DNA from 3 places in the Streptomyces sp. NPDC090022 genome. Region 1 is predicted to be linked to each of the others. Evidence: riboswitches for the same ligand, from Rfam matches in the RefSeq annotation. Region 1 holds a riboswitch; each other region holds the start of a gene.
What was found. Region 1 has a riboswitch for thiamine pyrophosphate ahead of ACIPXB_RS28625 (thiamine ABC transporter substrate binding subunit). Riboswitches for the same ligand answer to the same signal wherever they lie in the genome.

Region 2: another riboswitch for thiamine pyrophosphate. It lies ahead of thiC (phosphomethylpyrimidine synthase ThiC); the one in region 1 lies ahead of ACIPXB_RS28625 (thiamine ABC transporter substrate binding subunit).
Region 3: another riboswitch for thiamine pyrophosphate. It lies ahead of ACIPXB_RS00080 (hypothetical protein); the one in region 1 lies ahead of ACIPXB_RS28625 (thiamine ABC transporter substrate binding subunit).

What each region holds. Positions count from the first base shown of each region.
Region 1 covers NZ_JBIVFN010000021.1:82,303-91,941, reverse strand. Annotated here, with positions in the region: gene ACIPXB_RS28635 (phosphatidate cytidylyltransferase) at 1-530, shown strand, start outside; gene rlmN (23S rRNA (adenine(2503)-C(2))-methyltransferase RlmN) at 635-1,747, shown strand; TPP riboswitch at 1,806-1,915, shown strand; gene ACIPXB_RS28625 (thiamine ABC transporter substrate binding subunit) at 1,999-3,105, shown strand; gene ACIPXB_RS28620 (ABC transporter permease) at 3,213-4,865, shown strand; gene ACIPXB_RS28615 (ABC transporter ATP-binding protein) at 4,880-5,929, shown strand; gene ACIPXB_RS28610 (hypothetical protein) at 5,926-6,828, opposite strand; gene ACIPXB_RS28605 (hypothetical protein) at 6,932-8,005, opposite strand; gene ACIPXB_RS28600 (ABC transporter ATP-binding protein) at 7,987-8,763, opposite strand; gene ACIPXB_RS28595 (aspartate aminotransferase family protein) at 8,956-9,639, opposite strand, start outside.
Region 2 covers NZ_JBIVFN010000002.1:126,223-135,861, reverse strand. Annotated here, with positions in the region: gene ACIPXB_RS05070 (IclR family transcriptional regulator) at 1-614, shown strand, start outside; gene ACIPXB_RS05065 (SsgA family sporulation/cell division regulator) at 712-1,161, shown strand; gene ACIPXB_RS05060 (YibE/F family protein) at 1,186-2,586, opposite strand; TPP riboswitch at 2,659-2,806, shown strand; gene thiC (phosphomethylpyrimidine synthase ThiC) at 2,800-4,593, shown strand; gene ACIPXB_RS05050 (sulfite oxidase) at 4,718-5,836, opposite strand; gene ACIPXB_RS05045 (hypothetical protein) at 5,909-6,343, opposite strand; gene ACIPXB_RS05040 (hypothetical protein) at 6,744-6,878, shown strand; gene ACIPXB_RS05035 (glycosyltransferase) at 6,987-8,075, opposite strand; gene ACIPXB_RS05030 (hypothetical protein) at 8,281-9,261, shown strand; gene ACIPXB_RS05025 (hypothetical protein) at 9,280-9,639, opposite strand, start outside.
Region 3 covers NZ_JBIVFN010000001.1:11,158-20,796, reverse strand. Annotated here, with positions in the region: gene ACIPXB_RS00090 (ABC transporter permease) at 1-1,104, shown strand, start outside; gene ACIPXB_RS00085 (ABC transporter substrate-binding protein) at 1,163-2,137, shown strand; gene ACIPXB_RS00080 (hypothetical protein) at 2,342-2,587, opposite strand; TPP riboswitch at 2,556-2,728, opposite strand; gene ACIPXB_RS00075 (HAD family hydrolase) at 2,885-3,550, opposite strand; partial or broken gene ACIPXB_RS00070 (glycosyl hydrolase-related protein) at 3,676-3,810, opposite strand; gene ACIPXB_RS00065 (glycoside hydrolase family 35 protein) at 4,102-5,847, opposite strand; gene ACIPXB_RS00060 (glycoside hydrolase family 5 protein) at 5,901-7,865, opposite strand; gene ACIPXB_RS00055 (carbohydrate ABC transporter permease) at 7,979-8,833, opposite strand; gene ACIPXB_RS00050 (carbohydrate ABC transporter permease) at 8,830-9,639, opposite strand, start outside.

The DNA.
Region 1 (9,639 bases):
TATGGCGGATGACCGAGCCGCCGGAGGACTACCTCAAGGACGTCACGGCCGGTGTCTTCGCCGCGTTCTACGTGCCGTTCCTGGCGACCTTCGTGGCGATGATGCTCACCGCGGACGACGGTCCGCAGCGGGTGGTCACCTTCCTGGTGCTCACCGTGGTCAGCGACACCGGCGCCTACGCGGTCGGCTGGCGCTTCGGCAAGCACAAGCTCGCCCCGCGCATCAGCCCCGGCAAGACCCGCGAGGGCCTGCTCGGCGCCGTCGCCTTCGCCATGGCGGCCGGCGCGCTGTGCATGGAGTTCCTGGTCGACGGCGGCAGCTGGTGGCAGGGTCTGCTGCTGGGGCTCGCGGTCGCCGTGAGCGCCACGCTCGGCGACCTCGGCGAGTCGATGATCAAGCGGGACCTGGGCATCAAGGACATGGGCACCCTGCTCCCGGGTCACGGGGGCATCATGGACCGCCTGGACTCCCTGCTGCCGACGGCACCGGTGGTGTGGCTGCTGCTGGCGGCCTTCGTCGGCACCAGTTGATCATGGTCGCAGGCTGATCAGGGACCCGTGCGGGTCCCAGCCGTTACCCTGGAAGGGCGCGCTGCTTCTGCGGCGCGCCTTTCGTCTTACGAGGAGTACCTGCCATGGCCCGCCCCGCACCGGGAGAGCTCACCTTCGTCGCCCCTCGCGGAGCCAAGAAGCCCCCGCGGCACCTGGCCGACCTCACCCCCGCCGAGCGCCGGGAGGCGGTCGCCGCGATCGGGGAGAAGCCGTTCCGGGCCAAGCAGCTCTCCCAGCACTACTTCGCGCGGTACGCGCACGACCCGGCCGAGTGGACCGACATCCCGGCCGGCTCGCGCGAGAAGCTCCAGCAGGAGCTGCTGCCCGACCTGATGTCGGTCGTACGGCACATCTCCTGCGACGACGACACCACCCGCAAGACCCTGTGGAAGCTGCACGACGGCACGCTCGTCGAGTCGGTCCTGATGCGTTACCCCGACCGGGTCACCATGTGCATCTCCTCGCAGGCCGGCTGCGGCATGAACTGCCCGTTCTGCGCCACCGGCCAGGCCGGCCTGGACCGCAACCTGTCCACCGCCGAGATCGTGCACCAGATCGTCGACGGCATGCGGGCCCTGCGCGACGGCGAGGTCCCCGGCGGACCCGCGCGGCTGTCCAACATCGTCTTCATGGGCATGGGCGAGCCGCTGGCCAACTACAAGCGGGTCGTCGGCGCCATCCGCCGCCTGACCGACCCCGAGCCCGACGGTCTGGGCCTCTCCCAGCGCGGCATCACGGTCTCCACCGTCGGTCTGGTCCCGGCGATGCTGCGCTTCGCCGACGAGGGATTCAAGTGCCGCCTCGCGGTCTCGCTGCACGCCCCGGACGACGAGCTGCGCGACACCCTGGTCCCGGTGAACACCCGCTGGAAGGTCCGCGAGGTTCTCGACGCGGCCTGGGAGTACGCCGAGAAGTCCGGCCGCCGGATCTCCATCGAGTACGCCCTGATCCGCGACATCAACGACCAGGCCTGGCGCGGCGACCTGCTGGGCAAGCTGCTCAAAGGCAAGCGTGTCCACGTCAACCTGATCCCGCTGAACCCCACGCCGGGCTCGAAGTGGACCGCCTCGCGGCCCGAGGACGAGCGGGCCTTCGTGGAGGCCATCGCCCGGCACGGCGTGCCCGTGACCGTACGGGACACCCGCGGCCAGGAGATCGACGGCGCCTGCGGCCAGCTGGCCGCCTCGGAGCGCTAGCTTCCGGCTCCCTCCGGCGGGATTCGGCCACGGGGTACCCTGTGGCCGAACCAATTTCATATTCCGACAGGGGAGCGCCACAGCGCTGAGAGTGCGGGAACCGTCATCCGCAGACCCTCTGAACCTCGCCCCGGTCATTCGGGGTAGGAAGTTCGGTCACCACTCATGCTGTTGCGCCCTGCCCGGCGACCGCTCCACCGACGCCGGGCAGGGCCGCGTCTTCTCCTGGACATCCCAGGAGGAATACACCAGTGAGCACCACCAAGAGAATGGCGGGCGCCGCGCTCGCCGCGGCCCTGGGCGTCAGCACGCTCGCCGCGTGCGGCGGCGGGGACGCCAAGGACAAGGACAAGGGCACGGCCACGAGCGGCTCGCCGAAGTCCAGGACCGTCACGCTCGTCTCGCACGACTCCTTCAACGTGACCGACACGGTCCTCAAGGAGTTCGAGCAGCAGAGCGGCTACACCGTCAAGGTGCTGAAGTCCGGTGACGCGGGCGCCGCGCTCAACCAGGAGATCCTCACCAAGGGCTCGCCGCGCGGCGACGTCTTCTTCGGCGTGGACAACACCCTGCTCAGCCGCGCCCTCGACAACGGCATCTTCACGCCGTACGAGGCCAAGGGCCTGGACCGGGTGAAGCCCGAGTACGTGCTCGACAAGGAGCACCGGGTCACCCCCGTCGACTCCGGCGACATCTGCGTCAACTACGACAAGGCGTACTTCGCCGAGAAGAAGCTCGTCCCGCCGCAGACCCTCGACGACCTGATCAAGCCCGAGTACAAGAACCTGCTGGTCACCGAGAACGCGGCGACCTCCTCGCCCGGCCTCGGCTTCCTGCTCGCCTCCGTCGGCAAGTACGGGGAGGAGGGCTGGAAGGACTACTGGGCCAAGCTGAAGGCCAACGGTGTCGAGGTCGTCGACGGCTGGGAGCAGGCCTACAACGAGCGCTTCTCCGGCTCCGCCGGCGGCAAGAAGGCCAAGGGCGACCGTCCGCTGGTCGTCTCCTACGCCTCCAGCCCGCCGGTCGAGGTGCTGTACGGCGAGCCCCGGCCGGCCGAGGCCCCGACGGGCGTCGCCACCGGCACCTGCTTCCGCCAGATCGAGTTCGCGGGGCTGCTCAAGGGCGGCAGGAACGAAGAGGGCGGCAAGGCGCTCGTGGACTTCCTGATCAGCAAGAAGTTCCAGGAGGACATGCCGCTGCAGATGTTCGTCAACCCCGTGACGACGGACGCCGCGCTGCCGGAGCTGTTCACCCGGCACGGTGTGGTCATCGACAAGCCGGAGACCGTCACTCCGGAAGCGATCGCCAAGAACCGTGAGCAGTGGGTCAAGGCATGGACCTCGACCGTCGTGAAGTAGGCGGCGGCAAGGGCGGGAGAACGGGCGCGGCGCCTGGGGGCGCCGCGCCGCGTCCCGGCGCGGCACCGGGCGAGGGGACCCGGGCGACGCTCGTCCGGCTCGCCCTGCTGGCGCTGCCCCTCGCCTTCTTCGCGCTCTTCTTCGCCTACCCCGTGGCGGCCATCGTCGGGCGGGGCCTCAGGACCGATGCCGGATGGCAGTTCGGCCGCTTCGGCGAGGTGCTGGGCCGCCCCGACATCGCCGACGTGCTGTGGTTCACCACCTGGCAGGCGTTCGTCTCCACCGCGCTCACCCTGCTGATCGCGCTTCCCGGCGCCTACGTCTTCGCGCGCTTCGAGTTCCCCGGCAAGCAGGTGCTGCGGGCCGTGGTGACCGTTCCCTTCGTCCTGCCGACCGTGGTGGTGGGCTCCGCCTTCCTCGCCCTGCTCGGCCGCGGCGGTCTGCTGGACGAGACGGTGGGCGTCCGCCTCGACACCACCGTGTGGGCGATCCTCCTCGCGCACGTCTTCTTCAACTACGCCGTCGTCGTCCGCACGGTCGGCGGCCTGTGGGCGCAGCTCGACCCGCGCCAGGAGGAGGCCGCGCGGGTGCTGGGCGCCGGCCGGTTCGCCGCCTGGCGGCGCGTGACGCTGCCCGCGCTGGCCCCGTCGGTCGCCGCCGCCTCGCTGATGGTGTTCCTCTTCACCTTCAGCTCCTTCGGCGTCGTCCTGATCCTGGGCGGCCCCGCGTACGCCACCCTCGAGGTGGAGGTCTACCGGCAGACCGCGCAGCTCCTGGACCTGTCGACGGCGGCCGTGCTGACGATGGTGCAGTTCGCGGCGATCGGCGCGATCCTCGCCCTGCACGCCTGGACCGTGCGCCGGCGCGAGCGGGCGCTGCGGCTGGTGGACCCCGCCCGGACCGCCCACCGGCCGCACGGCTGGGCGCAGCGCACCCTGCTCGGCGGGGTGCTGGCGACCATCGCGGTGCTGATCGTGGCGCCGCTGGCCGTGCTCGTCGAGCGCTCCTTCGACACCCCCGGCGGCTACGGCCTCGGCTTCTACCGGGCGCTGGGGGACGCGGGCGCGGGCGGCGGGACCTTCCTCGTACCGCCGCTGGAGGCGATCGGGAACTCCCTGCGGTACGCCCTGGCCGCCACCGTGATCGCCCTGCTGATCGGCGGGCTCGCGGCCGCCGCCCTGACCCTCCCCCACGCTCGGCCTCGCTCGAGCGGGGGCACCCCCATCGCGGGCCCGTTCGTCCGCGGCTTCGACGCGCTGCTGATGCTCCCGCTGGGCGTGTCCGCGGTGACCGTCGGCTTCGGTTTCCTGATCACGCTGGACGAGCCGCCGCTGGACCTGCGGACCTCGTGGATCCTGGTGCCGCTGGCCCAGGCCCTGGTCGGCGTGCCGTTCGTCGTACGGACCATGCTGCCCGTGCTGCGGGCCGTGGACGCCCGGCTGCGGGAGGCCGCGGCGGTGCTCGGCGCCTCCCCGTGGCGGGCCTGGCGGGAGGTGGACCTGCCGCTGGTGCGGCGGGCGCTGCTGATCGCGGCCGGGTTCGCCTTCGCGGTCTCGCTCGGCGAGTTCGGCGCGACCGTCTTCATCGCCCGGCCCGACGCTCCCACCCTGCCGGTGGCCGTCGCCCGGCTGCTGGGGCGGGCGGGGGAGCTCAACTACGGACAGGCGATGGCCCTGAGCACGATATTGATGCTGGTGTGCGCGGTGTCCCTGCTGGCGCTGGAGCGGCTGCGACCCGCCACGACCTCGGGAGAGTTCTGATGAGTGCCACGCCGTTGCTGGCCCTGGACGCGGTGACGGTCCGCTTCGGCGAGCGGGCGGTCGTCGAAGCGGTCTCGCTCGACGTCGCCGAGCACGAGATCGTGTGCGTGCTCGGGCCCAGCGGAAGCGGCAAGTCCACGCTCCTGCGGGTGATCGCCGGCCTGCAGCCGGTCGCGTCCGGGCGGGTCCTGCTCGGCGGCGCCGACCAGGCCGCCGTGCCCGTGCACCGGCGGGGCGTGGGCCTGATGTTCCAGGACCACCAGCTCTTCCCGCACCGTGACGTCGGCCGCAACGTGGCGTTCGGCCTGCGCATGCGGGGGCTCGCGCGGAGCGCGTCGGAGAGCCAGGTGGCCGGACTGCTGGAGCTGGTGGGCCTCCCGGGCGCCGAGCGCCGGCCCGTCGCCTCCCTGTCCGGGGGCGAACAGCAGCGGGTCGCGCTGGCCCGCGCGCTGGCCCCCTCGCCGCGGCTGCTGATGCTCGACGAGCCGCTCGGCCAGCTCGACCGGAGCCTGCGCGAACGGCTCGTCGTCGAACTGCGCGCGCTGTTCTCCCGGCTCGGGACGACCGTGCTGGCCGTCACCCACGACCAGGGCGAGGCCTTCGCACTGGCCGACCGGGTGGTGGTGATGCGCGACGGGCACATCGCGCAGGCGGGCACGCCGCTGGAGGTCTGGCGGCGGCCGGCTTCGGAGTTCGTGGCCCGGTTCCTGGGCTTCGAGAACGTGGTCCCGGCCACCGTCTCCGGGACGGCCGCCACCACCCCGTGGGGGCGGATCCCGGTCCCGCCCGGCTCGCCGCAGGGCGAACACCGGCTGCTGGTCCGCCCCGCGGGCGTCACGCTGGACTCCTCGGGCCTGGGTTCCTCGGGCCTGGACTGCGTGGTGCAGGCCCGCACCTTCCGGGGCGGTCACGTCACCCTGACGCTGCGGCCGGCCGACGGCCCGGTGCTCGAGGCGGAGTGCGACCTCGCCCGGGCGCCGGAGGCCGGCGACCCGGTCGCGGTCCGCTTCGCGCCGGACCAGGTCGTGGTCCTGCCGGCGGGGGCGGAGGCGGAGTCGGCCTAGCCGACGGGTACGGGGGCCGGCGTCCGCTCTTCCTCGGCGGCGTTGTGCTTGCCGTACCAGGCGACGGCCACCGCGCCCGCCACCGCCAGGACGAAGCCGAGGACGGCCAGCCAGGCGAAGCCGGCGCGGGAGGCGTCGCCCAGCCACAGGACGCCGATCGCGCCGGGCAGCACCGTCTCGCCGACGACCAGCGCGGCGGTCGCGCCGTTGACCGAGCCGATCTGCAGGGCGACCGTGTGCAGGTACATGCCGCCGAAGCCGGCCACCAGGATGGCGTACAGGGCCGGGTCGGAGACGAGGGTGCCCAGGTCGAACGGGTCGACGCCGTCGAGGATGCGGACGCCGACGCCCAGCGCGCCGAAGCCGAGGCCCGAGAGCAGACCGGCCAGGATCGCGGCGCGGGCGCCCAGCAGCCGGACCGCGACGGTGCCGCCCACGATGATCACGAGGGTGACCGCCAGCAGCCACCAGTGCGTGGAGACCGGGGTCGAACCGCTGCCCTCGTGGCCGGCGGCGCTGGCCAGCAGCACCAGCGCTCCGCAGACGACGCCGATCGAGGTCCACTCCTTGCGCGTGAGCCTGATGCCGAGCATCTTCACGCTCAGGACCGCCGTGACGACGAGGTTCGCGCTGATGACGGTCTGGGACAGGAACAGCGGCAGCAGCCGCGCGGCCAGCGCGCCCAGTCCGAAGCCCACGAAGTCGAGGATGGTGCCGACGATGAACTCCCAGGTCATCGCCGCCTTCGCGGTGGACGCCAGGTTGGGCCCGCCGTGCTGGGTCACCCCGGCGTCGGCCGGGGTCGAGCGGGCGGCCCGGCGCGAGCCCACGGCTTGCAGCACGGACCCCGTGCCGTAGCAGATGGACGCCGCGATGGCGGTAAGCAGGCCTATGAGCACCGAGGGCTCCGTTCACGTCTGGCAGGTTGTGCGGTACCTCTGCCAGACGCAGGAACGGGCCGTCGCGTTGCCTCGTTGACTCAACAGCTTCCCGCGCGGCGGGTCAGCGGGTCAGCGCGACCGCCGTCAGCTGGGCGACGGCCCAGCTCAGCGGCGCGCACACGACGAACAGGGCCGTGGCCCGCAGGGTCGCCGCGGTGCGCAGCACCCTGCCGGGCGTCCCGAGGTCCAGCAGGGCCGCGCGGGCCGCGGACCGGGCCTGGCGGGCCTCGACCGCCGAGGTCAGCAGGGTCGCGGCCGCGCACAGCGCCACCAGGACGGCGGCCGGGACGGTCAGCGGGCCGAGCGGGGGCGGCGCCCCGCCACCGGCGCGCAGGGCGGGTACGGCGAGCCAGCCCGCCGCCACCGCGCACAGCACGCCGAGCGGCCGGCCGACCCGGCCGGCCTCCTCCTGCAGGGCCCGCCCCGCCAGCAGCCGCAGCGCGCCCGGCCGTACCGCCTGGACCAGGGTCCCGCACAGGTACGCCAGCCCCGGCCCGGCCAGGGCCAGCCCGACGGCGGTCAGCGACCAGCCCGCGAGCATCCCGGCCGTGCCGCGCCCGGCGTACGCCTCGACGGCCAGCCCGCACGCGGTCAGTGTGATCCCCCAGGGCAGCTCGGCCTGCGGCGCGCGCGGCGGGTGCGGACGCAGGGCGAGCGCGACGGCGGCCGAGGCGGTCAGCGGCACGACGGCCAGCAGGGTGAGGACGCCCGCGACCGGCAACGGCTGCTGCGCGTGGAGGAGCGTGGCGCCCGCCCCGTCGAAGGGAAGCCCGGACAGGTCGCCGCGCAGGTGCAGGAACGCGGCGAGGGCGAGCGCGCTGCCCAGGGTGCAGGAGAGCGCCGTGGACACCGCCGCGACCAGCTGCCGCCGTACGGGTCCCAGCCCCACCGCGTCCATGCCCCCGCGGGGCCGGGTCGCGGGATCCGTACGGGCCACCGCGACCGCCAGCTGCACGGTCGCCGCCAGCGGGACCAGCGCCCACAGCAGGCGAGGGAACGATCCGGCAGAACCCTCCAGGGCGTCGCCGAGCACGTACAGCAGCAGGAACCCCGATCCCGCGGCGGCGGCCGCGACCAGCAGCCGGCGCAGCTGGACGAGCGGCCGCGAGCCGCGGGCTAGGCGGAGAGCGAGCACGCGGCCTGGCCTTCCGTGTCGGTGGGCCGGGTACCGGCGGTCCCGGCCGGGCGGCCGTCGACCAGGGCCAGATGCCGGTCGGCGACCGCGGCCGTGTCGGGGTCGTGGGTGGCGAGCACCACGGTGATGCCGTGCGAGCGGGCCGCGGTGGTGAGCGTACGCAGCAGCAGCGCGCACTCGGCACGGTGCAGCGGGGCGGTGGGCTCGTCGGCGAAGACCACCGCGGGGGCGTTGACCAGGGCCCGGGCGAGCGCGACCCGCTGGGCCTCGGTGGTGTTCAGGGCGTCGGGGCGCTTGCGGGCGAAGGCGCCGATGTCGAGGCGGTCCAGCCATTCGTCGGCGACCCGCTTGGCGTCGCGGTGCCGGGCCCCGGCGACCAGCAGCGGCAGCGCCGCGTTCTCCCAGACCCGCAGCTCGGGCAGGAGCTGCGGCTCGGGGCCGATCCAGCCGAACCGGTCGCGGCGCAGCCGCTCACGGGCCAGCGCGCCCATGGTGTGCACGGGCACGCTGTTGAACCAGACCTCGCCCTCGTCGGCCACGAGCTGTGCCGACAGGCAGCGCAGCAGCGTCGTCTTGCCGCAGCCGCGCGGGCCGGTGACGGCGAGGACCTCACCCTCGCGGACGCTGACCGAGACACCGATGATGCCGGGCGAGCCCTCCCCGGACTTCATCCGGGGGGACCCCCTGTGCGAGTAGAGCAGGGACCGTGCCCAGAGGACGTCATTATCCGGTGGGGCGTTGTCCGGTGGAGCCACCATGGCGTACACCTCCGTCCGGGGGAACGAAGCGGAGCCTGATCGGTCACTGGCGCCGCGGAGCCATCTAAAGAGATGAACGTGTTGGCTGCGCACAGCACACGGCCCGGACCCCTCGTTCTCACTCGAACGGGGGGTCCGGGCCGTGTGGTCGGACCGGTATTCAGGTGTTCAGGCGTTCGTCCGCGGGCCGCTCTACAGCTTGGTCCACGCCTCGGTGAGCACGTTGCGCAGGATCTGCTCGATCTCGTCGAACGTGCCCTGGTCCGCGATCAGCGGCGGGGCCAGCTGGACGACCGGGTCGCCACGGTCGTCGGCACGGCAGTACAGGCCGTTCTCGAAGAGCGCCTTCGAGAGGAAGCCGTAGAGCACGCGCTCGGTCTCCTCGTCCGTGAAGGACTCCTTGGTGGCCTTGTCCTTGACGAGCTCGATGCCGTAGAAGAAGCCGTTGCCGCGGACGTCGCCGACGATCGGCAGGTCGTGCAGCCTCTTCAGGGTGTCGAAGAAGTTGCCCTCCTGGTCCAGCACGTGCTGGTTCAGGCCTTCCTTGTCGAAGATGTCGAGGTTGGCGATCGCGACCGCCGAGGACACCGGGTGGCCACCGAAGGTGTAGCCGTGCAGGAAGGTGTTGTCACCCTTGTAGAACGGCTCCGCGATGCGGTCCGAGACGATGCAGGCGCCGATCGGGGAGTAGCCCGAGGTCATGCCCTTGGCGCAGGTGATCATGTCCGGTACGTAGCCGAACTTGTCGCAGGCGAACATCGTGCCCAGGCGGCCGAAGGCGCAGATCGTCTCGTCGGAGACGAGCAGGACGTCGTACTGGTCGCAGATCTCGCGGACCCGCTGGAAGTACCCGGGCGGCGGCGGGAAGCAGCCGCC
Region 2 (9,639 bases), on a different contig from region 1:
TGCGCACCCTGACCCACGAGGGCTATCTGCGGCGCGAGAGCGGAGTCTTCGTTCTCGGCGACGCCGCCGAGCGGCTGGCCGGTGGTGGATTGCAGCAGAAACGTCGCAGCATGATCCTCGACTCGCTCGCCCACTTCCGCGACACCGTCGGGGCGCCCGTCTACTTCGCGGTCTACCGCGAAGGCGAGATCGAGATCGTGGGGGTCTCGGACACTCCCGACAACCCCGCCTGCCAGGAGTGGGCCGACTTCCGCAGGACGGGCCACGCGCACGCCATCGGGCAGTGCCTGCTCGGCCAGCTCGACGAGGACGCCCGCCGGGACTACTACGACCGGCACCCGGTCGACGCGCTCACCCCGTACACGGTGCGGGACATGCGCGCGCTGGAGCAGCGCATCGGCTCGATGCGGCTCATGCAGCCGGTGATCGAGCGTCAGGAGTACGCCCTCGGAACGGTGTGCGCCGCCATCCCGATTACAGCGGGTGACATCGCCGCGACCATGGCCATTTCGCTCCCCTTGCACCAACAAGACCGATTGCTCTATGCGGTTGGGCGGCTGCGGAGTGAAGTAGGCGCGCTGTTGAGCACCCTCTCCTTCTCTATCAGTATCTGAAAACTCACTCCTTGTGATCTGCTAGCGCTTCCACCACCCTTGTCAAGAGGGCCTTGGGGGACCATTCCTGGCCACTTCCAACACTGCGGGGTAGGAAATGCGCGAGTCGGTACAGGCAGAGGTCATGATGAGCTTCCTCGTTTCCGAGGAGCTCGCGTTCCGCATCCCGGTGGAGCTCCGGTACGACGCCGGTGATCCCTACGCGGTCCGCCTGACCTTCCACCTTCCCGGAGACGCCCCGGTGACCTGGGCGTTCGGCCGGGAGCTCCTCCTCGACGGGATCAACAAGCCCTGTGGCGACGGGGACGTGCACATCGCCCCCACCGACCCCGACGAGCTCTCCGACGTCCACATCCGGCTCCAGGTCGGTGGCGACCGGGCGCTGTTCCGGGCCGGCGCGGCGCCGCTGGTGGCCTTCCTGGACCGGACCGACCGGCTGGTTCCGCTCGGTCAGGAGCGCACGCTGGGTGACTTCGAGGAGAACCTCGACGAAGCGCTCGGCAAGATCCTGGCCGAGGCACGGCAGAACGAGCAGAACGCGGGCTGAGCCGCCGCGTGTGCGCGGCCGGCGTCAGCGCTTGCGCCTGCGGCCCCGCCCGCCGCGGCCCGGTGCGGCGGGCGCCCGGCCGCCGGCACCGGTGGCCGCGGATGCCGGCCGGTCGGCCGACACCACCAGCGCGGCCAGTGCCGTCGTCACCGGCACCGAGGCCACGAGCCCGATCGAGCCGACCAGGGTCCGTACGATCTCCTCCGCGATCAGCTCGCTGTTGGCCACCGCCCCCACGCTGCTGTTCGCGATCGAGAACAGCAGCAGCAGCGGCAGCGCGGCGCCCGCGTACGCCAGCACCAGGGTGTTGACCACCGACGCGATGTGGTCGCGGCCGATCCGGATCGCCGCCCGGTACACCGCGCGCGGCCCCATCTCCGGGTCGGCCTGGTGCAGCTCCCACACCGCCGAGGTCTGGGTGACCGTCACGTCGTCGAGCACACCCAGCGATCCGATGATGACGCCGGCGAGCAGCAGACCGCTCATGTCGATGTCCGGGTACAGCCCGTGGATCAGCCCGGTGTTGTCGTCGGTGTTGCCCGACAGGAACGCCCAGTCGATGAGGACCGAGCCCATGACCCCGATCAGCAGGAGCGAGACGAGCGTGCCCAGGACCGCCACCGAGGTCCGGGCGGTCAGCCCGTGGCACATGTAGAGCCCGATCAGCATGATCGCGCTGGCCCCGATCACCGCCACCAGCAGCGGATTCGAGCCCTGCAGGATGGCGGGGAGGATGAACATCGTCAGGATCGCGAAGCTGACCGCGAGCGCGACGAGCGCGAAGAACCCGCGCATCCGGCCGACCACCACCACGACCAGGGCGAAGACGCCGGCCAGCAGCGCGATCGGGAACTTCCGGTTCACGTCGATGACGGAGTACTGCAGGTCCTGCGGCGCGTCCGGCGCGTAGGCGACGACGACCTCCTGCCCGTTCTCCAACTGCCGCGGTGCGCCCGGCTGCACGATCTCGACGAAGGTCCGCCCCTTGTCGGGACCGGTGCCGACCTCGATGGTCGCCTTCTTGCACTCGCCGGTCCGGGCCGCCTGCGCCTCGCGCCCCTGGGGGGTGGTGGGGTTGGCCGTCGACGGCACCTGTGCGGCGTTCACCGATTTGCAGTCGACATTCTCCAGCGCGACGACCTTGGCCTGCTGGGTCTGCCGGTCGAAGCCCACCCCGGTGCGCTCGTGTCCCGGGGCACCGCCGGGCCAGAGCATCGCCATGCCCACGAAGACAGCGACGGCGAACGGGATCAGTACCGCCGCGATGACCTTGCGCAGGTGCTTCGAGACCGGGGCGGCCGGCCCGTGCCCATGGCTGTGCCCATGGCTGTGTCCGTTGCCGTGCCGGTTGCCGTGCCCGTGGCTGTGACTGCTGGGGTCGGTGGGTCGGCCGGGCTCGGTGGGGGGCTGCGGGGAGGATGTCACAGGCAGATCATCGCAAGAGATGAGAGGGCCCACTGTTCAGCACGCCACACAGGACGCTAGCGTGGGGGCACCTTTGCACAACGCGGGAGCTCGGAGCACCGGGCTGAGAGGGCGCTGATCACCGTACGCGCATCACATGTATGCGTACGGGAGGAGGCTGCGCCGACCGCCGAACCTGTTACCGGGTAATGCCGGCGTAGGGAGATAGGTCTCATGACCATTCAGGACGCAACGACGCCTGCCGTCAGCCAGGACGGCACCGGCGGGGAACAGCGCCAGCCGGGCTGGCACAAGGGGTACGTCGCGGGCTCCCGCCCCGACATCCGGGTGCCGGTACGCCAGGTCCACCTCACCAACGGCAAGGACGTGACGCTCTACGACACGTCCGGTCCGTACACCGACCCGCAGATCGAGACGGACGTCCGCCGCGGCCTCGCGCCCCTGCGCGAGAACTGGATCATCGGCCGCGGCGACACCGAGGAGTACGCGGGACGCCCCGTGCGCCCCGAGGACGACGGCATCAAGCACACCTCGCCCCGCGGCGGCCTCAAGAACCTCGACGCGGTCTTCCCCGGCCGCCCGCGCCAGCCCCGCCGGGGCCGGGGCGGGGCCGCCGTCACGCAGCTCGCGTACGCCCGCCGCGGCGAGATCACCCCGGAGATGGAGTACGTCGCGATCCGCGAGAACGTCTCCCCCGAGGTCGTCCGCGAGGAGATCGCCGCGGGCCGCGCCGTGCTCCCGGCGAACGTGAACCACCCCGAGATCGAGCCGATGATCATCGGCAAGCGCTTCCTGGTGAAGGTCAACGCCAACATCGGCAACTCCGCGGTCACCTCCTCCATCGAGGAGGAGGTCGACAAGATGACCTGGGCGACCAAGTGGGGCGCCGACACGGTCATGGACCTCTCCACCGGCCGCAACATCCACACCACGCGCGAGTGGGTGCTGCGCAACTCCCCCGTCCCGATCGGCACCGTGCCCCTCTACCAGGCCCTGGAGAAGGTCGACGGCCGCGCCGAGGACCTGACCTGGGAGATCTACAAGGACACGGTCATCGAGCAGGCCGAGCAGGGCGTCGACTACATGACGGTCCACGCCGGCGTGCTGCTGCCGTACGTGCCGCTGACCGCCCGCCGCAAGACCGGCATCGTCTCGCGCGGCGGCTCGATCATGGCCGCGTGGTGCCTGGCGCACCACAAGGAGAACTTCCTCTACACGCACTTCGAGGAGCTCTGCGAGATCCTCGCGACGTACGACGTCACGTACTCCCTCGGCGACGGCCTGCGCCCCGGCTCCATCGCGGACGCCAACGACGCGGCGCAGTTCGCGGAGCTCAAGACGCTGGGCGAGCTGAACACGATCGCCAAGCGGCACAACGTGCAGACCATGATCGAGGGCCCGGGCCACGTCCCGATGCACAAGATCAAGGAGAACATCGACCTCCAGCAGGAGATCTGCGAGGAGGCCCCATTCTACACGCTGGGCCCGCTCACCACGGACGTCGCCCCGGCGTACGACCACATCACCTCGGGCATCGGCGCCGCGATGATCGCCTGGTGGGGCACCGCGATGCTCTGCTACGTCACGCCCAAGGAGCACCTGGGCCTGCCCAACCGCGACGACGTGAAGACCGGTGTCATCACGTACAAGATCGCGGCACACGCGGCCGACCTGGCCAAGGGCCACCCGGGGGCCCAGGAGTGGGACGACGCGCTGTCGGACGCCCGCTTCGAGTTCCGCTGGGAGGACCAGTTCAACCTGGCCCTGGACCCGGACACGGCGCGCGAGTTCCACGACGAGACGCTTCCGGCGGAGCCGGCCAAGACCGCGCACTTCTGCTCGATGTGCGGTCCGAAGTTCTGCTCGATGAAGATCAGCAGAAGCATCACTGAGCAGTTCGGCGGCGAGGCGGACGCCACCGCGGAGGAGATCGAGGCCGGGATGCTGGAGAAGTCGAAGGAGTTCGCGGCTTCCGGCAACCGCGTCTACCTTCCGCTGGCCGACTGACCTGCGCAAACGAGGCCGGCCGACGACATCCGGGGGGAGTCGTCGGCCGGCCTTCGTCTTTCGTTGGGCTGATCCAGCTGACAGCAGACGCCCAGTCAGTGCACGGCCCTCTCCCATGCCACCCCTACGTGAGGCAGACCACCTCGACCCGCTGGACCAGGTTGTTGCCGAAGCCGCCGCGGTTCCAGGAGGCCGCGAGCGGCTGGGTGTGCCCGGCGGCGTCGGTGGCGCGGACGGTGAGGCGGAACGAGCCCGGCGTCGCCGTCCAGCTGGTGTGCCACGCGGCCCACGCCCAGGGCCGTGCCGGGTCGGCGGTCACCTCGGCGTCGGCCCAACTCTCCTCGCCGTCGCTACTGACCTCCACGCGGACCACCGGGCCGTGCCCGGACCAGGCGCGCCCGGCGATCGGGACGGGTCCGGGCCGGACGACTCGGGTGCGGGACATGAAGTCGGGGAAGCCGGGCGGGATCATCAGGGCACGAGGCGCGATGACCTCCACGGGCTCCCCCGGCTCGTCCGGGGTCTGCCGGTAGCGGTAGGCGACGGCCTGCTGGAAGCCGGTGAAGGGGGTGTCGGTGACGGTGATGTCACGCAGCCACTTGACGCTCGCCATGCCGTACCAGCCGGGCACGACAAGGCGCAGCGGGTGGCCGTGCTGGGGCGGCAGCGGAGCGCCGTTCATGGCGTACGCCACCAGCACGCCCTGGGCCGGATCGGTCGCCATGTCGAGCGGGAGGCCGCGCTGGTAGTCCTGTTCGGTGCCGCGTTCGACACCGTGGTCCGCGCCGGTGAATACGGCCTCGACGGCGCCCTCGACGGTTCCCGCCTCGGCGAGCAGGTCGGCCAGCGGGACGCCGGTCCAGTCGGCGGTGCCGACGGCCTCGACGAGCCAGGGCTGGCTGACGGGGCGGGGCGCGAGCCGGGCCCGGCCGTTGCCCGCGCACTCCAGGGTGACTCGGTGGGTGACCGGCGGACGCGCCCGCAGGGCCGTCAGGTCGAGGGAGAGGGGGCGGCGGACGAGTCCTCCGACCGTGAGCCGCCACGCGTCGGCGTCGGCAGAGGGGATGTCGTAGTGGACCAGGACGTAGTGGAGGCCGGGCGGGCTGGTGTCGTAGCGCAGGGCTTCGAGTGGTAGGCCGTGGTTGCGGGCGGCGAGGGCCAGCTCCGCGGTGCTGATCCCCTCGTCGAGTCCGGCCACGCGGCCCGGCGCGCTGACGTCCCTGAGATCCGGGATGCCGTCCATGTCTTCATGATGCGCCTCCGTCCGGCTCCTCTCATCCGCTGGCCTCCCGCCGGCACTCGGCCCTGGCCGTAGTTACAGGGGGGCGCCTGTTTGCTGGGCTGCTCGGAGGCGCTCGACCTGCCTGGTGATGAGGTCGGGCGGGAAGGAGGCGGTCCCGCCCACGTTGAGCGCGGTGAAGGACGCAATGGTGTTGCCGGTCCGGACGACGACGACCGTCTCGTTCCGGTCTCCCCCGCGCTCGGCGCCCAGCGGGATGGTCTCCGTGAAGCTGACCGCCTCGTCCCCGAATGATGGAGCCGGCCCCGGGGCGACCGTGGCGGTGAACTTTCCGGCCCAAGCCTCGCCGTCGTAGGTCCGGCAGGAGGAAAGCGACTGCCTGAGATCAGCGAATCGCTGCTCGGCTCTGCCGTTCTCATAGGAGGCGAGGGTTGAGCCGCCGCCCCAGATGTCGTCGTCCCAGTTGAAGGTCTGGAAGACGTGGGCGAGTGAACCCTTGGCATTGACCACGTCAATCAGCGTTTGACAGGAGGGGACAGAGGCTGGTGCGAAGGAAGGCCCGCTGCCCTCCGGCCCGGGTTCACGCACTTCGATGATGCCGTCGCGTACCTGTGGGACTTCGCCACTCTTGAAGGCGGCAGACTTCAGCTGCGCCAGTGTCAGAGGCGCCGCCGCAGCGTTGGGTGAGGACGACGCGGAAGGCGGTGGCTCACTCGGGGTGTTCGACGGGGGCGTTGTGGTGCATCCCGCTGCTGCGAACAGGGTTGCGATGGCAGCTGTCGGCAGCAGCCATCGCGTACGGGCGTGCAGGGGTCCCCCGGACTCGTGCGGATGAGAGATCGACGTTAGCGAGTGAGATGCCTGCTCACCAGCACTTTCCGATGAAGAATGCTGCCTGGAGATGTGCTCGATGAAGATCTCGCAGGACATCCGGCGTGAGCACGGCGGCGACCTGAAGGCGGACGAGATCCAGGCGGGCATGGCGGAGAAGTCCGCCGAGTTCGCCGCTGCCGGAAACCGCGTCGACCTGCCGCTGGCGGACTGACGCGGACCGACTGGGGGGAGTGCTGCTCCCGGAGGAACACCGTTCCCCGGGAGCAGCACCGTTTCCGCGCCGGCTCAGGGTCTTGCTCCGGACCCCGGGGTCGCGCCGTCACATCCGCGGGCCCTGGGCCGGTACGGCCAGGCGTTCCGCCGCGAAGACCCGGTTGGCCAAGGTCTGCCGACGGTAGGTCTCGGGCAGGTCGGGCAGGTCCAGCAGCCGGTCGCAGGCCGCGAGCGAGGCGGCCGGGTCGCCCACCCAGTACGCGGTGATCGAGTGCTCGAAGAGCAGCCCCCAGCGGTACACCCAGGGCTGGGTGAACAGCAGGTCGTCGGGGGCCGGCCGGTCCAGGCCGGCGCTGTTGAGGGCGTGGGCCGCGTGGTGACGGCCCCGCTGCCGGAGCCGGGAGGCCAGTTCGTAGCAGGCCTCCAGGCGTTCGGGGCGGGCTTCCCAGGCCCGGGTCAGCGCGTCCATCGCCGCCGGCCAGTCGCCGGCGTCCGCGTGCAGCACCCCGGCCTGGAGCAGGGCGAAGTAGACCTCCTCGGCCCAGCCGCCCATCGTCGCGCGCCGCTCGTACAGGCGGATCGCCCCGGCGGTGTCGCCCAGGTCGCGCAGCGTCTGGGCGAGGTAGAAGACGGTGCGGGTGTTGGACGGGTCGCGGCGCAGCTCGGCGCCGAGCAGCCGCGCGTCGCGCTCGAACTTGTCGTGGCGCGAGCCGCCGTCGGCGTGGTCCTCGATGACGAGGGCGTCCAGGTTCCGCTCGGAGTCCTCGCCCTCGCAGGTGAGGTACTCGTGGGTGACGCCCTCGTAGCGCCAGGCCAGGGAGCCGCGGACCAGCCGCTTGATGCGGTACTCGGTGGGGCCCGCGTGGCGCAGCATGTACGCGTCGGCGGTGAGCGGGGGCAGCGGGCCGGACCGGCGTACGACCAGGTCGGCGTCGAGCAGCAGCAGGTAGTCGGCCTTGCCGCGGGCGTGGGCGATGTTGAGGCTGCGGTTGTGGCCGAAGTCGACCCAGGGTTCCTCGTGCAGCTCACCGGGGATGCCGCGCAGGGTGGTGCGGATGAGGTCCTGGGTGCCGTCGGTGGAACCGGTGTCGGAGATGACCCAGGTGTCGATGAGGTCGCGTACGGAGCTCAGGCAGCGCTCGATGACGGCGGATTCGTTCTTCACGATCATGCACAGGCAGATGGTCGGTTTCACGGCCGGTGACCCTAGGGACGCCCGTGCCCGCCGGGCGGGCGGCTCGCCGGGGCCGGGCCGGTGGCCGCCGCGGACGCACCCGAGTGGCGGCGAGCCGCTGGTCCGTTCCGTTGACGGATGAGCGAGGCGTCGTGTCCATGGCTTCCGTGCTCCACAGGATGTGCCCCGGTAAGTCATTCGATCCGGTTTTCCCAAGGAGTGGCGTATGCGTCCCGTGAGTCCTGAGGACAGGACCCGTTCCTCGCTCGGCCCGTTGCCCCGGCGCGGCCGCTGGCTCGCCGGTGGCACTCTCGCGTCGGTGGCCCTGGTGCTGGCGGGCGTCACCTTCCCCGCCGTCGCCGCACCATCCCTCGCCTCGCCCCAGGACAAGCGGTGCAAGTCGTCGCACCACAAGCCGGAGCACTACGACGATGACGACAAGGCGAAGAAAGCGGCGGCCAAGAAGCCCGCCAAGAAGGCCACGAAGAGGGCGGCCGAGGCGCCGGCGCAGCAGCAGATGTCGTACGACAAGTGCAAGGTCGGCCCGACCGGTCCCCGCGGCCCGAAGGGCGACAGGGGTCCGCGTGGTCCGCAGGGCGAGCAGGGCGACCAGGGCGACCCGGGCGAGCAGGGCCGGCGGGGTCCCACCGGCCCGACCGGCCCGCAGGGCGACCCGGGCGAGCAGGGCCGGCGGGGCCCGACCGGTCCGACGGGTCCGCAGGGCGAGCAGGGCCCCCGGGGCTTCACCGGTCCGACGGGTCCGCAGGGTGAGCCGGGCCCGTGCTCGGACGTGGACGCCGTCGTCGTCGGTGGCATCGAGGGGCACGAGGTCAAGTCCGTCCTCACCGGGGGCCGGACCTACGTGGGTCTGCGCGAGCTCTCCCCGACGACCAACTGGATCTGGTACGACCTGACCGACACGGAATCGCCGGACGGCCGGCCGACGTACCCGCGTTCGGCGTGCGCCACCGCCGTCTCGGCGGCCGACGGCATTGTCCACGTCGAGGTTCTCACCCGTGAGGGCGAGGTCTGGGAGACGCTCTGCCGGATCAACACCACGACGAACCCGGACTCCCTGACCTGCAACGAGCAGTGGAGCCGGCTGCCCAGCCAGCCCGACCCGGGCGACCCGCCGCCGCTCGCGCGCTTCGGTGACCAGCCCTCCCGCCCGGCCGACCCCAACCACGCCCCCAAGGCGATGAAGTAGCCGACCGGGCCGCAGGGCCTACCGCGGCTCGGTCTCCGGGCCGCCGAAGTCCGGACTGGTGAAGTCCGGAGGCGTGTAGCCGGGCCGGGTTCCCTGTGAGGGGGAGCCCGGACTGGTGAAATCGGGCCGGGTGTACCCCAGGTTGGGGATGCGCCCGGCCCCCGGCGTGCGGGGCACCGGGAACCCGGTGCCCGAGCTCGGGTCGGCCAGCGCGTCCCGCAGGAACGGCACGATGCCGCGCTCCAGCAGCGCGTGCCGCCAGGCCTCCTTGGCCCGTGAGACCTCCTCGGGCACCGCCTCGGCCACGTCCGCCGCGACCTCCGTGGCACTGTTGCGCACGGCCGTCACGAGCAGTCCGACCGCCGCGCAGAGGATCGC
Region 3 (9,639 bases), on a different contig from region 1:
TCCGTGGTGGGCGCCGGCGGCCTCGGCGAGAGCGTCTACCAGGCGCTGAAGACAAGGGACTTCGGGCAGGGCCTGACCGCCGGCCTCGCGATCGTGCTGGTCGCGGTGTGGCTGGACCGCACGACCGCCGCGGCGGGAGCCCGCGCGGGCACGCCCGTCGGCCGACGGGCGGCGTGCCTGGCCCTCGCGGTGGCGGCGGCCGGACTGGCCCTGGGCCCCCGGCTGGCCGACGACTGGCCCGGCGCCCTGACCGTGGACATCGCCGCGCCGCTGAACACGGGCGTGGACTGGCTGGTGGCCTCGGTGTACCAGGACGTCCCCGTCCTGGGCGGTTCCTCCGTGTGGGCCGGCAACTTCACCACCTGGGTGCTCAATCCGCTGAACGACGGGCTCCAGGCCCTGCCCTGGTGGTCGGTGCTGCTGGCGGCCGGGGCGATCGCCTGGCTGGTCGGCGGCCGGCGGGCCGCTCTGACCGCGGTGCTCGCGCTGTCCTGCACGGGAGTGCTCGGCATCTGGGGCAAGTCGCTCTACACCCTGTCGCAGGTGCTGGTGGCCATCGCCCTCACCCTGCTGACGGGCTTCGCCCTCGGCATTCTGACGGCCCGCGTCAAGGCCGTCGAACGGGTGCTGCGCCCGGTGTTCGACGCCATGCAGACCCTGCCCCAGTTCATCTACCTCATCCCCGTGGTGCAGTTGTTCAACGCCGGCCGGGTCGCCGCGATCACGGCGGCGGCCGTGTACGCCCTGCCTGCCGTGGTACGGGTCACGGCACAGGGCCTGCGGCAGGTCAGTCCGGCGGCCATGGAGGCGTCCCGCTCCCTGGGCGCCACCACGTGGCAGCAGATCCGCGACGTGCAGTGGCCGCTCGCCCGGCCGGCGCTGCTCGTCGCGGCGAACCAGGGCGTCGTCCTCGTCCTCGCCGTTGTCGTCATCGGCGGCCTGGTGGGCGGCGGTGGGCTCGGTTTCGACGTCGTCAAGGGCCTGACCGCGGGTGAGCTCGGCACCGGACTGATCGCCGGAACCGGCATCGTCTGCCTCGGCCTCGCCCTGGACAAGCTGACCCAGCCCCCCGCCGGGAACCCCACCGCCGCTGCCCGTCGCTGACACGGGCCGCCCGGACCCCCGGCTTCCCCACCCCCCTCCCCACGAAAGGCAACTCACCATGACCACACAGAGCTTCCGCCATCCGCGGATCAAGGCCCACGGTGTCAAGGTGGGCAGCGCGGCAGTCGCCGTGCTCGCTCTCCTCACCATCAACGCCTGCAGCGCCGCCGAGACCGGCGGCGCGTCCGGGACCGTCAACCTGCACACCCCGTCCTGGGTGGGCGCCGAGGTCAACACGGCGGTCGCGGCCTATCTGCTGGAGCACGAGCTCGGCTACAAGGTCAGCACCCGGCAGATGGACGAGACCCCGGCATGGGACGCGATGAGCCAGGGCAAGATCGACGCGATCCTGGAGGACTGGGGCCACCCGCAGGAGGAGAAGCGCTACGTCGAGGGGAACAAGAGCGTCGTCCCGGCCGGCGAGCTCGGCGTGACGGGCCACATCGGCTGGTTCGTGCCGAAGTACGTCGCGGATGAGCACCCGGACATCACGGACGCCAAGAACCTCAACAAGTACGCCGACCTCCTCAAGACGCCCGAGAGCGGCTCCCAGGGCCAGTTCATCAAGGGCGACCCGTCATACGTCTCGCACGACAATGCCCTGATCACGAACCTCGGCCTGAACTACAAGCCGATCGAGGCAGGCGCCGAGGCCACGCACCTGGCACAGCTGGAACAGCTGTACAAGAACAAGAAGCCCTTCCTCACCTACTGGTGGACCCCCCAGTGGATGAACGCGACCATGGACCTGGTCGAGGTGAAGCTGCCGCCGTACGAGGAGGGCTGCGACGCCGACAAGAAGGCGGTCGCGTGCGCCTACCCCGACGTTCCGCTGAAGAAGTGGATGAACGCCGAGTTCGCGAAGGAGGACAGCGAGGCGGCGCGGTTCCTGAAGAACTTCCGCTGGACGACCGAGCAGCAGAACCTCGTCGCCAAGTACGTCGCGGCCGACAAGTTGACCCCGGAGCAGGCGGCGGAGAAGTGGGTCAAGGAGAACGAGACCACCTGGAAGGCGTGGATGCCCAAGAAGTAGCCCGCGGGCGCGCGTCGCCGCCGTACCCCGGCGATGGGGGACAGGGGGCCGTCACGGCATCGATCCGGGCAGGTCGTGGCTCGTCACGGGTACCGGTGGTCGCGGGAGCGCGATGTGGCCCGCCGCGACCGGCCGGACCCGGTTGTAGCCGCGTCGATGGCGTGGACAGGCCGCGCCGCTGAAACGACCCGGCCCGTTCGCGGCTCAGCCGCGTGGGACCGCGAAGTACGCGAGCACCGCTGCGGCCGGTTCCAGGGTGGGCCAGGGCTCGGGGCAGCCGAGGACGGCGACGGCCGAGGCCGGGAACTTGGCCTCGATGCGGTCAAAAGCCGGGCAGGTCCTGACCGGACTCCGGTAGCGGGGTCCGGTGCGGCGGCCGTCACGAAACCCGGACCACAGCGCGGCCCGGGTACGCAGACGACCTACGAAGCGGGCTCCCTGCGCCGGCATTGTCCGGATCAGGTGCTGGGGGTCGCCTTCGGGTCATCACGCCCTCCGGCCTCTCAGCCCGACGGTCGCGGTCGGCCCCGGCGGACCTCATTCGCTTCCGCCAAAGTCGGCTACTCCGGTCGAGCTCCCTCGCTCGCTTCATAGGCAGCCGGGAGTCGCCAGTACGGCTGCGGACGTCAGGCATGATCACGCCCTACCCATGAACACGGTGCGCATCATCGAGGTTCTCCTGGATCTCTGCTCCCTGCCTGCGTTTTTGCAGGTCAAGGGCCAGGACGCGCTGTCACCGGATCCGCTTCACCGAGCCCGGGCTGCCGCGAGGGCCCGGAGCAGGCCGGGGTTCACGTCCAGCAGGCTGGGGACCACGCTCCGGCCCGGTGCCGCGGATACGGGGGTCAGGGACGGAACGGCCAGTACCGTGAGGTCCGCGGCCTCGGCGGACGCGATGCCCGCGGGGCTGTCCTCGATCGCCACGCAGGCGGCCGGGTCGGTGCCCAGGGCCGTCAGAGCCGCCTGGTAAGGGTCCGGGAAGGGCTTCGTACGGGGTGTCTCGCGCGCCGCGACGGTGACGGCGAAGCCCGGCCGGCCCAGCACGGCGAGGACGGTGTCCACCACCGGACGCGGCGATGCCGACACCAGGGCGGTGGGCACCCCCGATGCGGCCAGCTGTGCCAGCAGGCGTTCGGCTCCGGGGAGCGGGACCGCGCCGGCACGGACGAGCCGGGTGAACCGGCGCTCCAACGCGGCCGCGAGCCGCACCGGGTCGGCATGGCCGGGCCGGCGGGAGGCGACGTGGGCGGCGGTGTCCTCGATCGCACGGCCGAGGACGTACGGGAGGTCCGCGTCCGTGAGGACGAGGCCGAGTTCCCGGCATTCTTCCTGCACGGCCTGCCGCCACAGACGTTCGGTGTCGACGAGCGTGCCGTCCATGTCGAACAGGACGGCCTGGAGTTCGTCGGGCACGGTTCGGCTCTCCGGTCTGGTGTGGGGTGTCGATGGGTCGGGCGGACGGGTGAAACGGCGGAACGTGAGGGGAGCGGGGTGGCCTCCGGCGTGCTCGGCCGCATCGGCGTCGAGCCCGCCGGCGTGCGTTCCAGCAGGTCCGTCTCGGTGGCGGTGTCCCAGGGGACGTCGAGCCCGAGTGTGGTCCGGGCACGGGCGCCGTGGGCCTCGTAGAGGCGGACGACGAGGTCGCCGGACCGGTCGTCGGCCAGTTTGACCACTTCGACGACGACCGCTTCGTCGTCCACCGTGACGAGCGGGGCGGCCGCGCCCGCCGCGCCGGGCCTCCCGCTCCGGGAACCGGTCCCCACCGGTGGCCGACCTGGACCGGTCGGTACGGGGCGCCCAGACCGGCGGCGACCGGAACCGGCTCGCCGAGGACGTTCCGGATGCCGGCCTGGAGGGGGACCGTCCGCGCGTGGACGGCCGGCCGGATCCGCTCCCTGAGTACGCGGTCGAGGCGCTGCCCGACGAGGCGTCGCTTGCTGTGCACGGGCCGCTCCGGGCGGGTGTCAGTCTTCGCGGATGCCGAGGTCGGCGCGGCCGCGCAGCTCGACGCTGCGGGAGGCCGTGGCGTGGAGTTCCAGGACGGTGAGCTCGTTGCGCCCCGGGCGCAGGGCCGGGGCGGGGACGTACAGGGTGGTCTGCGGTCCCCTGGACCAGTAGCGGCCCAGCGGGAAGCCGTTGACCCAGGCGAGTCCCTTCGTCCAGCCGTCCAGGCCGAGGTACGCGTCGGCGGTCCGGCGGAGTTCGAAGGTGCCGCGGTGGAAGGCGGGGCCGGCCACGGGTGCGGAGGGCGTGAGGGCGAGGGCGTCGAGGCGGTCCAACGGCAGGGCGCTGCTCGTCCAGGAGCCGAGGGCCGCGCCGTTGACCGTGACCTGGCCGAGGAGGCCCTTGCGGTCGTGGATGGCCGTGCCGTAGTTGACGCGGCCCTGGTTCTCGACGAGGACCACCAGACGTGCGCCGCTGCGGGGCGAGACGAAGGCGAGGGCGTGCTCGTGGTGCTCCCGTTCGAGTACGCCGACGGGCTGCCCGTCGACGAAGACCTGGGCGCGGTCGCGGACGGTGTCCACGCGCAGCACGGCGGGCCCGGCGCACGGCAGCTCCGTCTCGTACCGGACGAAGCCGAAGCACTGGCCCAGCTGCTCCATGGTGAGCGGGCGCTCGGCGCGCACCGGGGCGCCGAACAGGTGCTCCTGATCGAACAGTCGTCCGCATCGGTCGAGGTCCACGGCCACGGGGGCGAGCTTCGGGGCGGGCTCGGGAAGCGGTTCGTCGGGGACCTCCGCGTGCCGGGCGATGACCTCGCGGAACGCCTCGTACTTGGGTGTGGGGTCGCCGGCTTCGTCTAGGAGCGCGTCGTAGTCGTACGAGGTGACGGTGGGCCGGTAGGTGCCCTTGTCGTTCGCTCCGTTGGTGAATCCGAAGTTGGTGCCGCCGTGGAGCATGTAGATGTTGACGGAGGCACCCGCGGCGAGCAGGCGATCGAGCTCGGCCGCGGCGTCGGCGGCGTCGCGGGTGGTGTGGATGCCGCCCCACCGGTCGAACCAGCCGATCCAGAACTCCGAGCACATCAGCGGCCCGTGCGGCTGGATCCGCCGCAGTTCCGCGAGGCCCGCTTCGACGCGGCTTCCGAAGTTGGCGGTGCGCAGGACGCCGTCCAGGCCGCCGCGGACGAGGTCGGCCGGCTGGTCGCAGGTGAAGAGGGGTACGTCGACGCCGTGTTTGCGGAGCAGGTCGGCGAGGTCCCGGAGGTAGTCCGGGTCCTGGCCGAAGGCCCCGTACTCGTTCTCCAGCTGCACGGCGATGACCGGTCCGCCCGCGGAGGAGAGGTACGGCCGGAGGGGCGGGAGGAGGGCGCCCAGGTATCCGTCGACCGCCGCGAGGAAGCGGGGGTCGCGGCTGCGCAGCGCGATGTCCTCCTCGGCGAGCAGCCACGCGGGCAGGCCGCCGCCCTCCCATTCGGCGCAGATGTACGGGCCGGGGCGCAGGAGGACGTGCAGGCCGGCTTCGGCGGCCAGGGTGAGGAAGCGGGGGAGGTCGAGACCCGCGTCCATCCTGAACTCACCGGGGCGGGGAGCGTGGAGGTTCCAGGGGACGTAGGTCTCGATGGTGTTGAGTCCCAGCAGCCGCGCCTTGTCCAGCCGGTCGGCCCACTGCTGCGGGTGGACGCGGAAGTAGTGCAGTCCGCCCGAGATGATGCGGAACGGGTGGTCGTCGAGCAGGAATCCGCTCTCGGCGATCTCCAGGCGAGGCATGCCGGGTACTCCTGGGTGTCGGTGGATCGGGAGGAGGGAACGGGGGGAAGGGATCAGGCGAGGGGGCGGCACAGCAGGGCGTCCGGGACGCCGTGGTGCAGCCACTTCCAGGTGAAGGCGACGCCGGCGAGGTACTCGTTGTCGGCGCACTGGCCCTTGTAGTAGCCGGGTGCCCAGTCGCTCTGGCTGGAACCGCCGGTGGCGGGCCGGTTGTCACCGTGGTCGAACCAGAGGGCGCGGCCGGTGGTGGGCAGAGCTGCCGCCGCGGGGGCGCACAGGAGGGAGACCATCGCGTTGCGGTTCACGCTGTAGCCGACGGCGAAGGACCGCTCGGGGCACTGGAGCTTGTTGTAGCCGCTCGCCCAGTCGCCGCCCGTGACGAAGCGTTCGTCGGAGACCACGGTCCAGGCGCCGCTGCCCTTCGCCGGCTGGCCGGCGTCGGTGCACAGGCCACGGCTGTCGCTGCGGCCCAGACCGACCAGGCGCTGGGTGTCGGGGCAGTTGCCCTTGCGGTTGCCGGGTGACCAGTCCGGCCTGGCCAGCATGGTGGCGGAGACGTTGGAGTCGCCGTAGTCGAGGTTGAGCATGTTCCATCGCGGGCCCTGCGCTATCTGGCCGGTCCTGCTCGGGGCATCGACCAGCTTGTACCAGTCCGCGGCGCGCCAGTCACCGGCGTCCATCACGCCGAGTCGGGTCCCGTCCTGGGCGTAGCTGACCATGGCCCAGGTGTCCTGCGGCCGGCCGCCGGCGTCGGTCCAGCCGACGAGGGGCCAGATGGCGAAGTCGGTGTCGTTCCTGACCATGATGTCGGTGAAGCGGGTGAACCAGTCGCGCTCCCTGTCGTCGGCCGGGCCCCGGCCCGCGGCGCCGAACTCGCTGATCCACACGGGAGCGGTGAAGTGCTGCCCCGACCGGGTGACGAACAGGGCCTCGTCGTCGACGGCCTTGACGAGCTCTTCGGGGGTGAGCTCCTCGTAGCGCGGGTCGTGGGTCTCGCCCGTTCCCGTGGCGCCGGTGTGGTGGGGACCGGTGTAGCCGTAGAAGTGGGCCGCGTAGACCAGCTTGTCGGACCGGATCAGGGTGTTGGACAGCGTCGCCACCGGTGTGAGCATCGGACGGCCGTGGGGCGTCAGGTCGGTCGGGATGCCCTGCCAGTTGATCCCTTCCATGACGATCAGCAGGTCGGGGTTGGCCTGGAGGATCTTGTTGCCCGCCTCCTCCATCGCCTTGTGCAGGTCGTGGTCGTTGCCCCAGCCCCAGTTGGGGTCGTTCCACGTGTCGCGGCGTACCTCGTTGCGCAGGTCGGCTCCGACGACCCGCTTGTCGGTCCGGTAGCGCTTGGCCAGGAAGACCCAGTCGTCGATCCACTGCTGGGTGGACTGGCCGCTGTTCCAGCGCTCGTTGCCGTCCAGTCCGCAGCAGAAGCGGTAGCTGGTGGTGTGGTTGTTGAGGATGACGGCGAATCCGTCCGCCGTCAGGGCCGCCACGACCGCGTCGAAGACCTGGAGCGGGGTCTTTCCGCGCAGCTGCGGGTTGGCGGCGACGGCGGCGTCCGGGACGACGGTCGTGTCGTGGATCAGTGCGTTGGCGAACGGCAGTCGGATGCTGTTCAGGCCCATGGCGTGGAAGTCGCCGAGGATCTGGCTCATCGGGACCCGGTCCAGGCCGAGCGGGATGTTGTGCGACATCTGGTCCGCCTGGTGGTTCGTCGCGTCGCCGACGTCGCCGCTGCCCTCCCAGGTGCCCTGCGCGCCGGCCCAGTTGCCCGACTTGAGCTTGAAACGGTTGCCGTCGGCGTCCACGACGTAGCGGCCCCGTGTGGAGAGAGGAGCGGCCCACGACGCGGCGAGTTGCTCGCCCGTGAGCACCCGGGGCGGGGCAGCGTTGGCATGGGCGTTGGCGGTGGCGTCGGCGGTCGCCGCCGCCGCCGCGGAGGCGGTGAGGGTGCCGACGAGCAGCAGGGATGACAGAGCGAGAGCCGTCGTCGCGCGCCGGAGCGCGGTGGTGCGAGGTGTCACGGGGGGACTCCTTGCGGATGGGGGTCGTATGGCTGCGGTGAGGAGCAGGGTGCGGGGGTGGAGCGTGGTGCGGGGGTGGAGCGTGCCGGGTGGAGCGTGGTGCGGTCCGGGCCTCAGCCCTTGAGGCCGGTGCTGGCGATGCCTTCCACGATGTAGCGCTGGGCGACCAGGAACATGACGACCAGGGGCGTCACCGTGACGACGGCACCGGCGAACAGGCCGGGCAGGTTGATCGTCTGTGAGGTGATGAACGTCGAAAGGGCGATCTGGGCGGTCCACGTGGACGGGTCCTGTCCGATGACCAGTGGCCACAGGAAGGAGTTCCAGCTGTCGATGAAGGAGAGCGCGCCGAGCGAGGCCAGCATCGCCCCGGAGCTCGGCAGGGCGATCCGGCGGTACAGCCCGAGCCATCCCAGGCCGTCGAGCCGTCCGGCGTCCTCGATCTCGCTCGGGAACTGCAGGTAGAAGTTGCGGAACAGCAGCACCGCGAACGGGTTGAACAGGCCGGGCACGATGATGCCCCACAAGGTGTTGATGCCGCCCATGGAACCGACGACCACGAACGTCGGTACGAAGGTGACCGAAGCGGGGATCATCAGTGTCGCCACCACCAGGGCCAGCACCACACCGCGTCCCGGTACCGGGATCCGGGCCAGTGCGTACCCGGCGGCGGAGGCCAGGAGCGTGGACACCGGCGCGGTGATGGCGGCGATCAGCAGCGAGTTGCCGAGTGCCGGCGCCATGGAGACGGCGGGGTCGTCGAAGAGGGCGGTGAAGTTCTCGACGCGCATGGTCGAGGGCCACCAGGTCCACTCCGGCGAGGTCAGCTCCCGGGCATCCATGAGCGAGTTGCGCAGCATCAGGTAGAACGGTGCCATGAAGACCGCGGTCAGCAGGCCGATGGCCAGACCACGGACCAGCATGCGCACGACGCCGGAGGGCCCGTGCACGGTGTTCGCGCGTCTCATTCGCCGCTCCTGCCGAACCCGGTGAACCGGCCCTGGAGCAGGGTCACTCCGACGATGAGGACCGTGAGCACGAAGGCCCCGGCGGAGCCGACGCCGTAGTTCTGGCTTCCCATCGCGGTGTTGTAGAGGTGGACCAGTGGGGTCTGGACGGGGGCGGTCCCGGTGCCGGACAGCCCGCTGTTGAAGAGGTTGTAGAACTCGTCGAAGGCTTGGAACGCGGCGATGAACAGCAGCATCAGCACCGCGACGGAGGTGTTGCGCAGCATCGGCAGGGTGACACCCGTCAGCAGGCGGCGTCCGGTGGCGCCGTCGAGCGCCGCGGCCTCGTACAGCTCCTGAGGGATGGCCTGGAGCCCGGCGAGGAAGAGCACCATGTAGAAGCCGACCTGGAGCCACAGGCGCAGGGTGACGAGCGCGACCCAGTAGAGCGGTGGCGAGGTGGACTGCAGCCAGGGGACGGGATCGGCTCCGAACCACCCTCCGACGGTGTTGGCGATGCCCGTCGGCAGGCCGTTGAACAGGGACATCTTCCACAGGAGTGAGGCAGCGACGTACGAGACGGCCGCCGGGATGAGGAAGGTGGTCCGGAAGAGGGCCCGGCCGCGGCGGACGCGGTTCACCAGCAGGGCCAGTCCCAGGGACGCCGCGAAGGTGATCGGCACGATGAAGGCGGTGAAGAGCAGGATCTGGAGGAGGGAGGCCCGGAAGGCGTGGTCGGACAGGAGGGTGCGGTAGTTCTCGAGCCCGACCCAGTGGCCGAGGGAGACGGTGCCGCGCGCCTCGCTGAAGCTGAGGAGGAAACTCCA